One region of the Vibrio tubiashii ATCC 19109 genome, then DNA from elsewhere that is predicted to be linked to it. Evidence: predicted binding sites of a transcription regulator. Region 1 holds the regulator's gene; the other holds the start of a gene.
The links. Region 1 encodes PurR, which represses purine synthesis genes. Its sites were predicted from a motif close to TNANGNAAACGTTTNCNTNA; they were not measured.
Positions count from the first base shown of each region.

Region 2: the regulator PurR is predicted to act here: its motif matches at 3,952-3,971, upstream of folD (bifunctional methylenetetrahydrofolate dehydrogenase/methenyltetrahydrofolate cyclohydrolase FolD).

Region 1 covers NZ_CP009354.1:1,136,082-1,142,419, reverse strand. The annotation lists gene cmoM (tRNA uridine 5-oxyacetic acid(34) methyltransferase CmoM) at 1-734, opposite strand, end outside; gene elyC (envelope biogenesis factor ElyC) at 848-1,651, shown strand; gene torR (two-component system response regulator TorR) at 1,732-2,445, opposite strand; gene torD (molecular chaperone TorD) at 2,683-3,330, shown strand; gene purR (HTH-type transcriptional repressor PurR) at 3,542-4,549, shown strand; cyclic di-GMP riboswitch class I at 4,694-4,780, shown strand; gene IX91_RS05180 (TfoX/Sxy family DNA transformation protein) at 4,914-5,504, shown strand; gene IX91_RS05175 (TVP38/TMEM64 family protein) at 5,655-6,338, shown strand, end outside.
Region 2 covers NZ_CP009354.1:2,301,192-2,307,529, forward strand. The annotation lists gene IX91_RS10340 (beta-prism lectin domain-containing protein) at 1-769, opposite strand, end outside; gene IX91_RS10345 (DUF2913 family protein) at 976-1,584, opposite strand; gene IX91_RS10350 (response regulator) at 1,719-3,353, opposite strand; tRNA gene IX91_RS10355 (tRNA-Arg) at 3,761-3,837, opposite strand; gene folD (bifunctional methylenetetrahydrofolate dehydrogenase/methenyltetrahydrofolate cyclohydrolase FolD) at 4,039-4,899, shown strand; gene IX91_RS10365 (NupC/NupG family nucleoside CNT transporter) at 5,064-6,263, opposite strand.

The sequences.
Region 1 (6,338 bases):
TATGGCTCTTCTCTGCACAGTTGTCTTTCTAGTGCCAACACATCTTCATACTGGTAATCGCCCATGTACTCCATATTGCCTATGTAGTCACTAAAGCAGCGGATACCAGATTTGCCACAAATTGAAAAACCAGCGTCTTCAATCCACTGGTAGACCTCTTCAGGTTTTAAGCCTTTTTGCGGCTGTAATTTAAATCTTTTGCGATGCGGCATTCCGTCTAATACATGAGGAATGTTGCCGCACACGACATTCTTGTAGACCAAACCATGGTGGTTATAGAACATAATAGAAGCCATACCACCCGGCTTTACTTGTTCTAGTACTTTCTCTAGCGCAGGTTTAGGATCTGCTAACCACTCCATCACCGCATGAAACAGGACCACATCCACTTGGGATTCTAGGTGCTGGTCAAGCGATTGGACTGGCGAATGAATGAAGCGATACTGCTCAAGCAGGCCATTTATTGCAATATCCTGCTCTGCCAATAGCAACATTTCAGAAGATAGATCACATAACGCGACATGATGTCCGAGCTTAGCTAGCTTTTGCGACATTTGTGCCAAACCGCCACCCGCATCTAGCACATTGAGTTGCTGATTTGCCCCATCAACAGTATTAAGTATCTGTTGAAGATCTTCCCAAACAATGACTTGGCGAATCTCTCCTTTGTCAGAACCGTAAATATTTTTTGCAAATTTGTGGGCAATATCGTCGAAATTGCGGTCTTCAGTCACAGCAGCTTAGGTTATCATGTCTAATCGTGCTGCTATTCTGTCATAAGAAAAGCAGGAATAAAGAGGCTTTCTCTTAAATTATAATCAATTGATGTTTTTTCGGACTATTTAGTATGTTTGAGCTGAAAAAAGTTGTGTCTTCTCTACTTATGCCGCTTCCCGCGATGCTAATCATCGGTCTATTCGGCTTAATGTTGATCATGTTTACCCGTAAACAGAAGACAGGCTGCTTTGTTGTTCTATTCTCTTTCATCGGTATCTTCCTCATCGCTTTTCAACCCGTTTCTTCTCGTTTGTTGATGCCGCTTGAACGCCAATACTCGGCCTTTTTTCCGGTCGACCAATCGATCGATTACGTTATGGTGCTCGGCAGTGGTCATGTCGTAGACGATAAGATCCCGCCCACTTCTGAATTAAGCCGAACCGGTTTGATGCGCCTTGCCGAAGGTATTCGCATCATGCGAATTTACCCTGGGTCTAAATTGATTTTGTCTGGCTATGCGGGCGGCTCTGAAGTGAGCAATGCCCGTATGATGGCGAAAGTGGCTCTCGCCCTTGGCGTCTCGAAATCTGACATTATTCTGTTAGAAACCGCCAAAGATACTTGGGAAGAAGCTCGACAAGCGGCAGCATTCGTTAATACCAAAAAGCTGGTTGTTGTAACGTCAGCCAGTCATATGGAGCGTGCTCTGAATGAATTCTACTCGGCAGGATTAAAGCCGTACCCTGCACCTACCAATTACCTTGCGCATGATAAAGTTACACAAGCATGGGCTAAATACACACCTAAAGCGGTGTATTTGGAGCAAACCGAGCGTTATTGGCACGAAACCTTAGGTCAAATTTGGCAAACGCTTAGGAATTGGGCGTCAGATTATGAAGAGCAAGCGCTGCAAGCTTCTGAAAGCAAAGTTTGATACCAAGTAAACTATGAATCCTAGATAGAAAAATACCGAGTCAAGCCTCGGTATTTTTATGTCTGTTGACGCGGTAACATTTAGTCACCTGCAAACATATAGCCTTCGCCATGAACGGTGACAAAAATTTGTGGATTCTTTGGATCGAATTCCATTTTTGCTCGCATGCGACGAATCAAGACATCAATTGTGCGATCGTTTGGTGCATCAACACGGTGGCTGATCATATTTAAGATACGTTCACGGCTGAGAACCTGATTCGGATAAGAGGATAAAGCCACTAGCAGTTCATATTCTGCTTTAGTCAGCTTAACCGGCTCACCGTTACGACTCAGTGCACGGCGCTGAACGTCAAACGTCCACTCACCAAAGCGAACAACATTATCATCTTGCTTCGCTGCGCTGTCAGAGCCTGACGAGTTACGTGCAGCGGAAATTCGCCACAGTAAATTCTTAACTCGAACCAATAGCTCGCGTAATTCAAAAGGTTTAGTGACATAGTCATCGGCGCCCATTTCAAGGCCAACGATTTTGTCGATGCTGTCCGTGCGTCCTGTTACCAGGATAATTCCAATGTCTGATTGACTGCGAAGTTCGCGAGTTAGCATTAATCCATCTTCACCGGGTAGATTAATATCCAACATCACCAAATCAATCGCGTTGCTTTGTAGCATGTCTCGCATCTGCTCGCCGCTTTCTGCTTCGCTGACTTGGTAACCTTCATTCTGAAAGTAGCCAACGAGCTTGCTGCGAGTCACTACGTCGTCTTCTACTACTAGTACGTGATAACTCATCTGCACCACTTAATTTGCATTGGGAATAGTTCTATCATTTATTCTATTCATAAATAGTAACATTTCTAGTATTTATCACTTTAAAAACGAGAAAGATGATTTTTTATTGATTCAAGACAAAACCGCCGCCTTTGTTAATAAATGCTCATAATTCGTCTTTTATTGTCACGTAAGCCATTACCGCTATTCATTTTTATTAGTTACACTAATAGGTAGTTATTTTGGGAGTGATACCTAATGCAAGAAATCAAAGCATTCAACGAGAAACGTGCGGAAATCTATTGGTGGCTTTCAAGCCTTTACGCCAAAGAATTAACGGAAGAGAACCTTGAACAGTACCATTCAGCTCAAATCCGCTCTTTCCTTACTGGCCTTGGCGAGAATGCCGATCTAAAGCCGTCGATTGATCGTGTCATTGATGCACTCAATCGCCTTATCGATCGCGAAGATGCACAACTAGAGCTTGCCGCTGATTTTTGTGATCTATTTTTGAAGTCTGATCGCGACTCTGCACTACCTTACGCTTCAATGTACATTGGAGAGACTGGCCTGCTTAACGACAAACCAGCGAAAGAGATGGAAGCGTTAATGCTAGAGCATGGTGTTGCTGTCGATGAAGGCTTAAATGAACCTGCTGACCATATTGCCATTGAGCTGGATTTTCTCGGCAACCTCATCATTCGCTCTAATGAGCTTGAGCAAGAGCGTCATATTGAAGAAGCACTGATCGAGCAAGAGGGCTTCATTCGTCAGCACCTTCTAAGTTGGACCCCTAAGTTTTCAGCTAAGTGTCAAACACTCGATGAGTTCGGTTTTTACTCGGCGATCGCTTCTCTCACAGTGGCATTCTTAGAGTTAGATTGCACATACTTAATCGGTGAATAGAGTCTGACAATGTGAACTGACACAGGTCAGTTCGAAGAAATGTGTTTGCCCTAAGTCGGATTGCGGTCTAAAATCGTGACCGCAAACGATAAAAATGAACTATTCAAATACAAACCGCTAAATAAGAGCGGTTTTTGTGTTTCTGATACTTTCTGCCAACTTATTCTAAACTGAATATATTCTCGTGGCAGTCATCGACAGGACAAAATTTATGGCCACTATTAAAGACGTTGCTCGCCTTGCTGGTGTTTCAACAACCACTGTGTCTCACGTGATTAACAAAACACGCTTTGTTGCCGAAGCGACACAAGAAAAAGTGATGGAAGCGGTAACCGAGCTTAATTATGCACCGAGTGCAGTTGCTCGTAGTCTTAAGTGCAACACTACTCGTACAATCGGTATGTTAGTGACACAATCGACGAACCTATTTTTCTCAGAAGTTATCGACGGCGTAGAAAGCTACTGTTACCGCCAAGGTTACACCTTGATTCTGTGTAATACAGGCGGCATCTATGAAAAACAACGCGACTACATTCGCATGTTGGCTGAAAAGCGTGTAGATGGCATCCTAGTGATGTGTTCAGATCTGACTGAAGAGCTGAGCGAAATGCTTGATCGCCACAAAGATATTCCAAAAGTAGTTATGGATTGGGGCCCAGAGAGTTCTCAAGCAGATAAGATCATCGATAACTCAGAAGAAGGCGGCTACTTAGCAACCAAATACCTAATTGAACGTGGTCACACTGACATTGCTTGTTTAAGTGGTCACTTCGAAAAAGCAGCATGTGTTGAGCGTATTAGTGGCTTTAAGCGTGCCATGGCCGAAGCGGAACTACCGGTAAATGAAGATTGGATTCTTGAAGGTAACTTCGAATGTGATACAGCGGTATTGGCGGCAGATAAAATTGTTGCAATGGATAAAAAGCCAACAGCCGTGTTCTGTTTTAATGACACCATGGCACTTGGTTTAATGAGCCGCCTGCAACAAAAAGGCATTCAAATCCCACAAGATATTTCCGTAATTGGTTACGATAATATTGAACTGGCCGAGTACTTCTCTCCGCCGTTAACAACGGTTCACCAACCAAAACGTCGTGTTGGTAAGAATGCCTTTGAAATTCTTCTTGAGCGAATTAAAGACAAAGAGCACGAAAAACGCGTGTTTGAGATGCACCCAGAGATTGTTGAGCGTAATACCGTTCGTAATCTAAATAAATAACCTTAACTCAGACGCTTAGCTAGTAGCCGTACTATTGGCTAAGCGTATATCTCCCCTCTATTTATTGAACCAATGTCACATTTATCCTATACAAACGTGATGTTCTGCGCAGAATTTATTTATTCTTAAAGTGTTCGATTAATGCCACGAACAGGGCAAACCATTCCGAAAGGATGGGACGCAAAGCCTCCGGCCTTAAACAATTTATTGTCTGGTAGCGGGGTTGCCGATGGCGAATATGCAAACTGTCATACCGCTTTTACTTGCACTCGTATGACACCTTACTGACAATGTCTCTGCATAATTTTGCTAATCTCTCGGACCTGCATTGGTGGCGTATACTTATACACCGAGAAAACACAGCATGGATAAACCAATACTAAAAGACTCAATGCGTTTATTTGAGCAGTTAGGACATATCAAGTCTCGCTCAATGTTTGGTGGCTTTGGCATTTTTGCTGATGACACTATGTTCGCACTTGTCGTCAACGATAAGCTTCACGTACGCGCGGACGCGGCTCTCGCTAAACAATTTAAGTCTCAAGGGCTAGAACCTTACGTATACAAAAAACGCGGCTTTCCCGTCGTGACAAAGTATTTTGCGCTTTGTGATGACTGGGCAGCAGACGCAGGTAAAACGTTAAAGATTGCTAGCGTCGCGTTAAAAGCCGCAAACCAAGAGAAACAATGCCAATCGCAGGCGAAACCGAATCGCTTGAAGGATCTTCCTAATTTAAGGCTAGCGACAGAACGCATGCTTAAGAAAGCAGGCATAGACACTGTCGAAAACTTAGAAGAGGTGGGCGCCGTACACGCTTTTAAGGCTATCCAGTCTACACACTCTGCCGATGTTAACATCGAACTTCTCTGGGCTTTAGAAGGTGCTATTAAAGGCACGCACTGGTCGGTTATCCCACAAAGCCGACGTCAGGAACTGTTAACGCAAGTTAGCTAATCTAAAACAATATATCTAGAAGAAGTCAGCCTTAGTGCTGACTTTTTTATTGTTTTTTATCTGCCACCTTGAAATTTGTCGCTTGCTTTCCCTGTCTTGTCTAGTAACACTAATATTTGATATCCATGAAATTAAATGGAGCTGCTCAACATGAATAAAAAGATCATCCTAGGAATTGTTTTCGTCGCATTGATTGTTTTACTTGGCGTCAATTTTGGCCAGTATCTCACGCTAGACAATGCCAAAGCCCAGCAAGCTGAGCTTGCGGCATTTATTGCTGACAACTTTACTATCGCCGCGGCGAGCTATTTTATCGCCTATGTTGCCATCACCGCTTTTTCGATTCCTGGCGCTGCGGTCGTGACTCTTTTGGGTGCTGCCCTTTTCGGTTTCTGGACAAGCTTACTGCTGGTTTCTTTCGCTAGCACCATAGGTGCAACACTCGCATTTTTGAGCAGCCGATACTTATTGCGTGATTGGGTACAAAGCAAATTTGGTGAAAAGCTCAATGCCATCAACCAAGGCGTTGAAAAAGATGGCGCATTTTATCTGTTCTCACTGAGATTAATTCCAGTGTTCCCATTCTTCCTCATCAACTTGTTAATGGGTTTAACACCTATCGCGACGGCTCGATTCTATTTGGTGAGTCAACTCGGTATGTTGCCAGGAACTGCGGTTTACCTGAATGCTGGTACTCAACTGGCTCAAATAGACAGCTTGTCGGGTATCGTATCTCCAACCGTTTTAGCCTCTTTTGCACTTCTCGGCTTATTCCCTGTCATTGCAAAATGGATTATGGCTAAAATTAAGAGCTCCCCTTCAACATCAAATGGA
Region 2 (6,338 bases), 1.2 Mb from region 1:
GATAGCCTGTCGAAATAATTTCTATCTGTTTTTTCTGGTGACCTTGATGATCAAGAATAGTGATGTAATTCGAGTCAATCGCGCCAGAAACAATCTCAATTTTTCCATCACCATCGAGATCAGCGGCAGCAACAGAATAACGAGGGTCAGCGAAAATTGACCCCTCACGATAATCCCACAATTCAGCCCCATCTTTACCACTTAACGCTCGAACTATGCCATTCTGGCTATAATTGGAGCCAGAAAATGTCGTAACAATAATATCGGCAATGTCTCTGTTATTAATTTTCCCATCACCGTTATCATCATTTAATTGAACGATCACTGGTGAAGACATAACTTGGTTATATTGCGGCATAAAGTCACTTTCTTGCCACGACCACGTTAGTTCTGGTTCTACTTCTGCATCTTTTGCAACAACACGCATTGAGCGCGGAGCGGAAAAGTCGATGATCTTGCCATTGTATGCAGTAACAGACTCAAGCTCTTGATTAGGCGTAAAGCCCTGAAAAACGGCAAGTCTATTGTATGACAGGTTGTCCCAGTCGCTGAGCATGACTGCTGTACCTGGAGCTGCATAAACATCAATATCATGCTGATATATGAATGCTGGTAACGAGTAACCTGAACGTTCACCAACCTTTAAACAATACTTTTCACCTGTTTCTAAACTAACAATACACCCTTCTCCTTCCGCAGCTTTTGCGAAAGCGGATGTTGCATTTAATGACACTAGCACAGTCGCCAATGAAATCAGTTTGCGCTCCATACGGTTTTTCCCTCTAGTTATTGGAGCGCTAAATATCTTCTTACAAATTGATAAGTTCAATAACTTATAAAGAAATCAACTGTTCAATAATGAGATATCTCATTATTAAAACAAATCTCAATAAGTCACGAGATTAATTAGGGACAAAAAAGTCTCTAATACGTGAAATTATAAACTTTAGAACTATTAAAAATAGAAAGAGGCGATTAGCGAAGCGAGAGGGTAATTCTGACAAAGTCACCATCTTCAAACTCGATATGGTGATCAAACAGAGATGAAGAATATATTGTGCGGAGGAAAGAGTGCTTCTCTCCGTGAGTGCCACGAAACAGCATCGAAATATTCGCGACTAAGCGATTACGATTATTGAAATGGGCATTGAGATCAGCAGAAAGCACACAAAGCAAGCACCCTTTGCTGTTGTGTTGTAAGTCGACAGCTTCAGGGCTTGAGACAAGCACTGTGGTGTTGAGCTCTTTTTCGAGCGTATTAACCAACAGCAAAAAGCTATCAAGGTGTGGCAGTTCATCCCCTTCTATGGGTGTCAGCAAATTGCCCAACATGGCTTCCATGTCCAGTCGCTGAGAACGCGCATGACTGACCAGCGATTTCACCTTCTTTTTGAAAGGCTTATATTTCTTGCTGTTGGCGGCTTTGTTTAGCCATGCAGAAAGAATATCGTTGATTTGAGAGCGAGATTTGCTACCTAAAACGATCGCAGTATGGTTAGTACGCAAATGGAGTAAAGCATGAAGAGCGAGCTCCGCCAGTAACGGCTCGAATTCAGGTTTAATTTTGGTATGGATACTGCGCATGTTCTCTGAGCGTAAGGTGCCAAGCTTGAGCTTAGTCTATTAGAATTTGTTAAAGGAACGACATGCTACCGAAAAGCCTTACGTAAGTACAGTATTCAATCGATGTCTGAGCAACTATTCACCAAACTTCAAGATTAAGCGTGAAGCGGAGTCTGAAGGCGTTTCTGCACAATACGCTTTGCCTTTTGGATCTGTGTGACTTTCGGGTGCATCGGGTCTTGCTTTATCAAGTTCTCGATAACAATCCCTACACTCACAGGAAATTGCTCTTTAAGCAACTCGATATTGCTGCTATCAGACACCTTAAACTTCAGCATGGCGTTAATAAAATGAGAGTGATGGTTGATAAAATAAGGCGCCTCTTTGGCCTTTATCGCTAAAGCATCAATCACACGACCTAACGACGCCTTTTCTGTCGCTTGCTGCATTGCTTGCGCCTTAACACTCAATATTGCTTCGGCTTTATCAAGCACAATGCAGCTAATCGTCATCGCAATATCTTTCTTGCTTGAATTGAGTAGCCTTAGCTCATTCAACCAAGTTCTGGCTAAGTCTAAGCAGCCAATATGAAGTGCTACTGCAAGTAGAGCAAACTTGCGATGTTCTAGCTTAGTTTGGTTGTACAGCAACTCAAGACGCTTTGGCGAGCAAACAGGATTCAATCCATTGACTTGCAGTAAGAGCTGATACAGGCCTTTTGAAAACTTATGGCTATCGATTAACTCATTCTCTTGAATAGCCAAAATTGCCTTTAGAGACGTTTTCAATGTCGCCGGATTCATTTTGTTGCGTGTTTTGATGGCAATAAGTGCTTCGAGAAACAGTCTCAGTTCCTCAATAAACACCAACTCTTCGTCATCTAGCACCGAGTCATAGTCAATTTTGGCGAGAAACATCGACGCTTTTCGATAGTCCGAGAGCATAATACATAGCATCACGCACTTAAGTGTTAGATGCACAATATGTGGGTAGCGGATTGAAAGCTTGATCATTACCCTAACCGCTTTGTCTAAATCACAATCAAGCAATGAATGACGAGCGGTGATCTGCGAAACCAAAGGGTCATCAGGATAGCCAAGAAGCTCATATTCGTGAGCTAAGGTTAGCGCTTCCACCTCATTTCCCAGTTCATTATGAAGCGAAATCTGTTTTACAAGTGGCCAACGATGCTTTACTTGTTTGCTTAGCTGCTTAAGAACAAGTAAAGCTGAGTCATATTTATTCTGTTTTACGTAACAATCAACAACGACTTTGTGAAAGTCTAGCCACTCAATCCCCTTACGCTTTGACTGTCGGTTGCAAATTTCAATCACGTCATCATATAAACCAATTTCGAGCTTCTTATGCACAGTCGCCAAAATCGAGCGTTTAATTAAGCTGCTAGCAATAAGGTGCTTAAACTGATTGTAGTTAAAAGGGTGACCAAGAATATTGTCCGGCTCTAACTCCTCTGCCCCTCGGCTTTGTTCATCATCGCCACTGTTGGCAATCACAACAAATGAGCAGTCACGCGAGTAAGCTCGGCTTTGCTGATACAAGTAGTGATATTTAGGGCCGACTATTTTTTTCTTACTCGCGTAAGAACAGATGATCAGATCAAAGCGATGCTGGTTAACAAGCTGCTTAAAGGTCATGACATTTTGTGCCTTGTGCAACTTATCTTCTGCACCACCCATTTTTTTCAGCATGTTTTTTATCGACGAGGACAACATACTGTTCTCTTCCACGATAAGTATTCGCTTGTCACTTAAATCTTTTTTGTCCGCCATCTAACTACATCTGTCATCTAATTTTCGATTGGAAGCTAAAAGGCTGACATATTAAAGCCTATCACTAGCCGCAGAATTAGATACATGAGCCTAAACGCTGTTACAAATTAATCATTATAAAAATCCATTTTATGCTTATATATCAAACAATTACTGACAAAAACAAACCTTTATAAACATTCACAAAACCAAACCTAAAACAGCAGACATTCATTAAAGAGATGTACATTGAACGATACTTGAGCAAACAACTGAAAAATAAGAGCATTCACGTATCAACATTGACTCGATATCAAGCGCTGAAAATGGCGGTAATCGACTACCTAATGACGTGAGAAAGACAAGTTGGAAAGCACCAAAACGAAAAAACCCGACAACTCTATGAGCTATCGGGTTTCTAGAATAAATGGCACGCCCTGTAGGATTCGAACCTACGACCACATCCTTAGAAGGGACGTGCTCTATCCAGCTGAGCTAAGGGCGCGCTACAGGGAAAGGATTATACGAGTTCGAATTCTTAAAACAAGGGCTTTTAGTAACATTATGATCTGACTGACTAAAAAAAGGTCACAGAATTCTATTTTGATTAAAAACACCACAAAGCAAACGTTTGCTTATAGATGTTCGTCAAATAATTTGCGACAATGCGCTGCAAATAATTCGCCATTCTTATTAAAGGAAAGTCATGACCGCTCAAAATATTGATGGAACTCTAATTTCCCAAACTGTTCGCTCAGAAGTTGCTGCCCGCGTAAAAGCTCGTAAAGAAGCTGGCTTGCGTGCTCCTGGCCTAGCAGTGGTTCTTGTCGGCGAAGATCCGGCTTCTCAAGTTTATGTCGGCAGTAAGCGTCGTGCATGTGAAGAAGTTGGCTTTGTCTCAAAATCTTTTGACCTTCCTGCAACGACGACAGAAGAAGAGCTACTGGCTCTTATTGATGAGCTAAACGGTGACGCTGAGATCGACGGGATTCTTGTTCAGCTACCGCTTCCTGCTGGTATTGATGCGACACATGTCCTTGAGCGTATTCACCCTGAAAAAGACGTCGATGGTTTCCACCCATACAACGTAGGTCGTTTGGCTCAACGTATTCCTAAACTCCGCTCTTGTACGCCTAAAGGCATTATCACTCTACTAGAGCGCTACAACATCAACCTACGTGGTATGCATGCGGTTGTTGTAGGTGCGTCAAACATTGTCGGCCGCCCTATGACGCTTGAGCTACTATTGGCAGGCTGCACGACCACAACCTGTCACCGATTCACTAAAGACTTAGAAGGTCATGTTCGCCAAGCTGACTTAGTTGTGGTTGCAGTAGGTAAACCAAACTTTATTCCTGGCAATTGGATCAAAGAAGGTGCAGTAGTGGTCGATGTGGGTATTAACCGCTTAGATTCAGGCAAGCTAGTTGGTGATGTTGATTATGACAACGCAAAAGAGCGCGCAAGCTTTATTACCCCAGTACCAGGCGGTGTGGGACCAATGACGGTAGCAAGCCTAATTGAGAACACCATGCTTGCTTGTGAGCAGTTTCATACTAAGAAGTAGTACTAAGACGCCATAAATAATCAAAGGGCAGATATCGAGTGATATCTGCCCTTTTTGTTTTGGGTAACTGGATAACTAAAGTTGTTCCGCTGTGGTTAATAAGTCCCGTCTAGTTTTCCATAGGGCGAAGCCCGTTCCCGAAGGACGAAGTCCGCCCTCGCCTCTTAAAGGCTAAGAATCACACCAGCAATTGATGCGCTCATTAGGTTTGCCATGACACCTGCCGCAATGGCGCGGAAGCCGTATTTGGAAATGAATGGACGCTTTTCAGGCACTAGGCTTCCTAAGCCACCGATGAGCATAGCCATAGTTGAGATGTTAGCAAAGCCGCACAGTGCAAAGGTTACGATAGCTTGTGAGTGCTCACTTAGTTGTGCTTTGACATCCATTAATTGGATAAAGGCGACAAACTCGTTCACAACAATTTTATTACCGATTAACGAACCTGCAGTGATTGCTTCATTCCAAGGAATGCCGAGTAGCCACGCCACTGGCGCGAACAGGTAGCCAAGGATTAGCTCAAAACTCAGCTCTACTCCAACTAGACTGCCAACCCACCCTAGCATGCCGTTAAGCATCGCTATCACACTGATAAAGGCAAGTAAGGTTGCGCCAACAGCGACGGCAATGCGTAAACCAGACATTGCGCCGTCAGCCATGGCTTCAACGACGTTGGTCGCTTTCGGCATCTCGGCATTATCAAGCTCAGTGCTTGGGCTGATGGTTTCCGTTTCAGGTACTAAGATCTTTGCCATCAGTAAACCTGCCGGAGCCGACATAAACGCCGCGGCAATCAGGTAGTTGAGATCCACACCTAGCGACGCGTAACCAACTAAGGTGCCACCAGCGACGGAAGCAAGACCACCACACATAACAGCGAAAAACTGCGAGTCCGTCATCTGTTTTAAGTACGGTTTTACCACTAGCGGTGCTTCAATCATGCCGACAAAAATGTTTGCTGTTGCAGACAAAGACTCAGCACGACCAATACCCAATAGCTTTTGCAGCCCACCACCAATGAGGTTGATCACTTTTGGCATAAGCCCAATGTGGTACAAGCCAGAAATCAGCGCCGAGAAAAAGATGATGATGCCAAGAACGTTGATTGCAAACGTAAAGCCACCTGTTGCCAAGCCGCCAAACAAGAAAGCGATACCTTCTTGACCATAGTTAATAAGGTTGGAGACGGCGCCTGTCACGCTGTTCAGCGCTTCTTTGCCTGCTGGTACGTACAACACCAATAGCGCAAAGGTAATTTGCAATGCAAACGCGAGCGATACTGTTCTAAAATTAATTTTCTTTCTATTTGTAGAGAGCAGCCAAGCGGTAAATAGAATGGCTACAACACCAAGAATTGAGTTCATAACATGAATCCGACAGAAGGGGGAACAAGAATGGCGTCGGAGTCTAGCCATCTAAAAATGAGATGCAAGTCACAG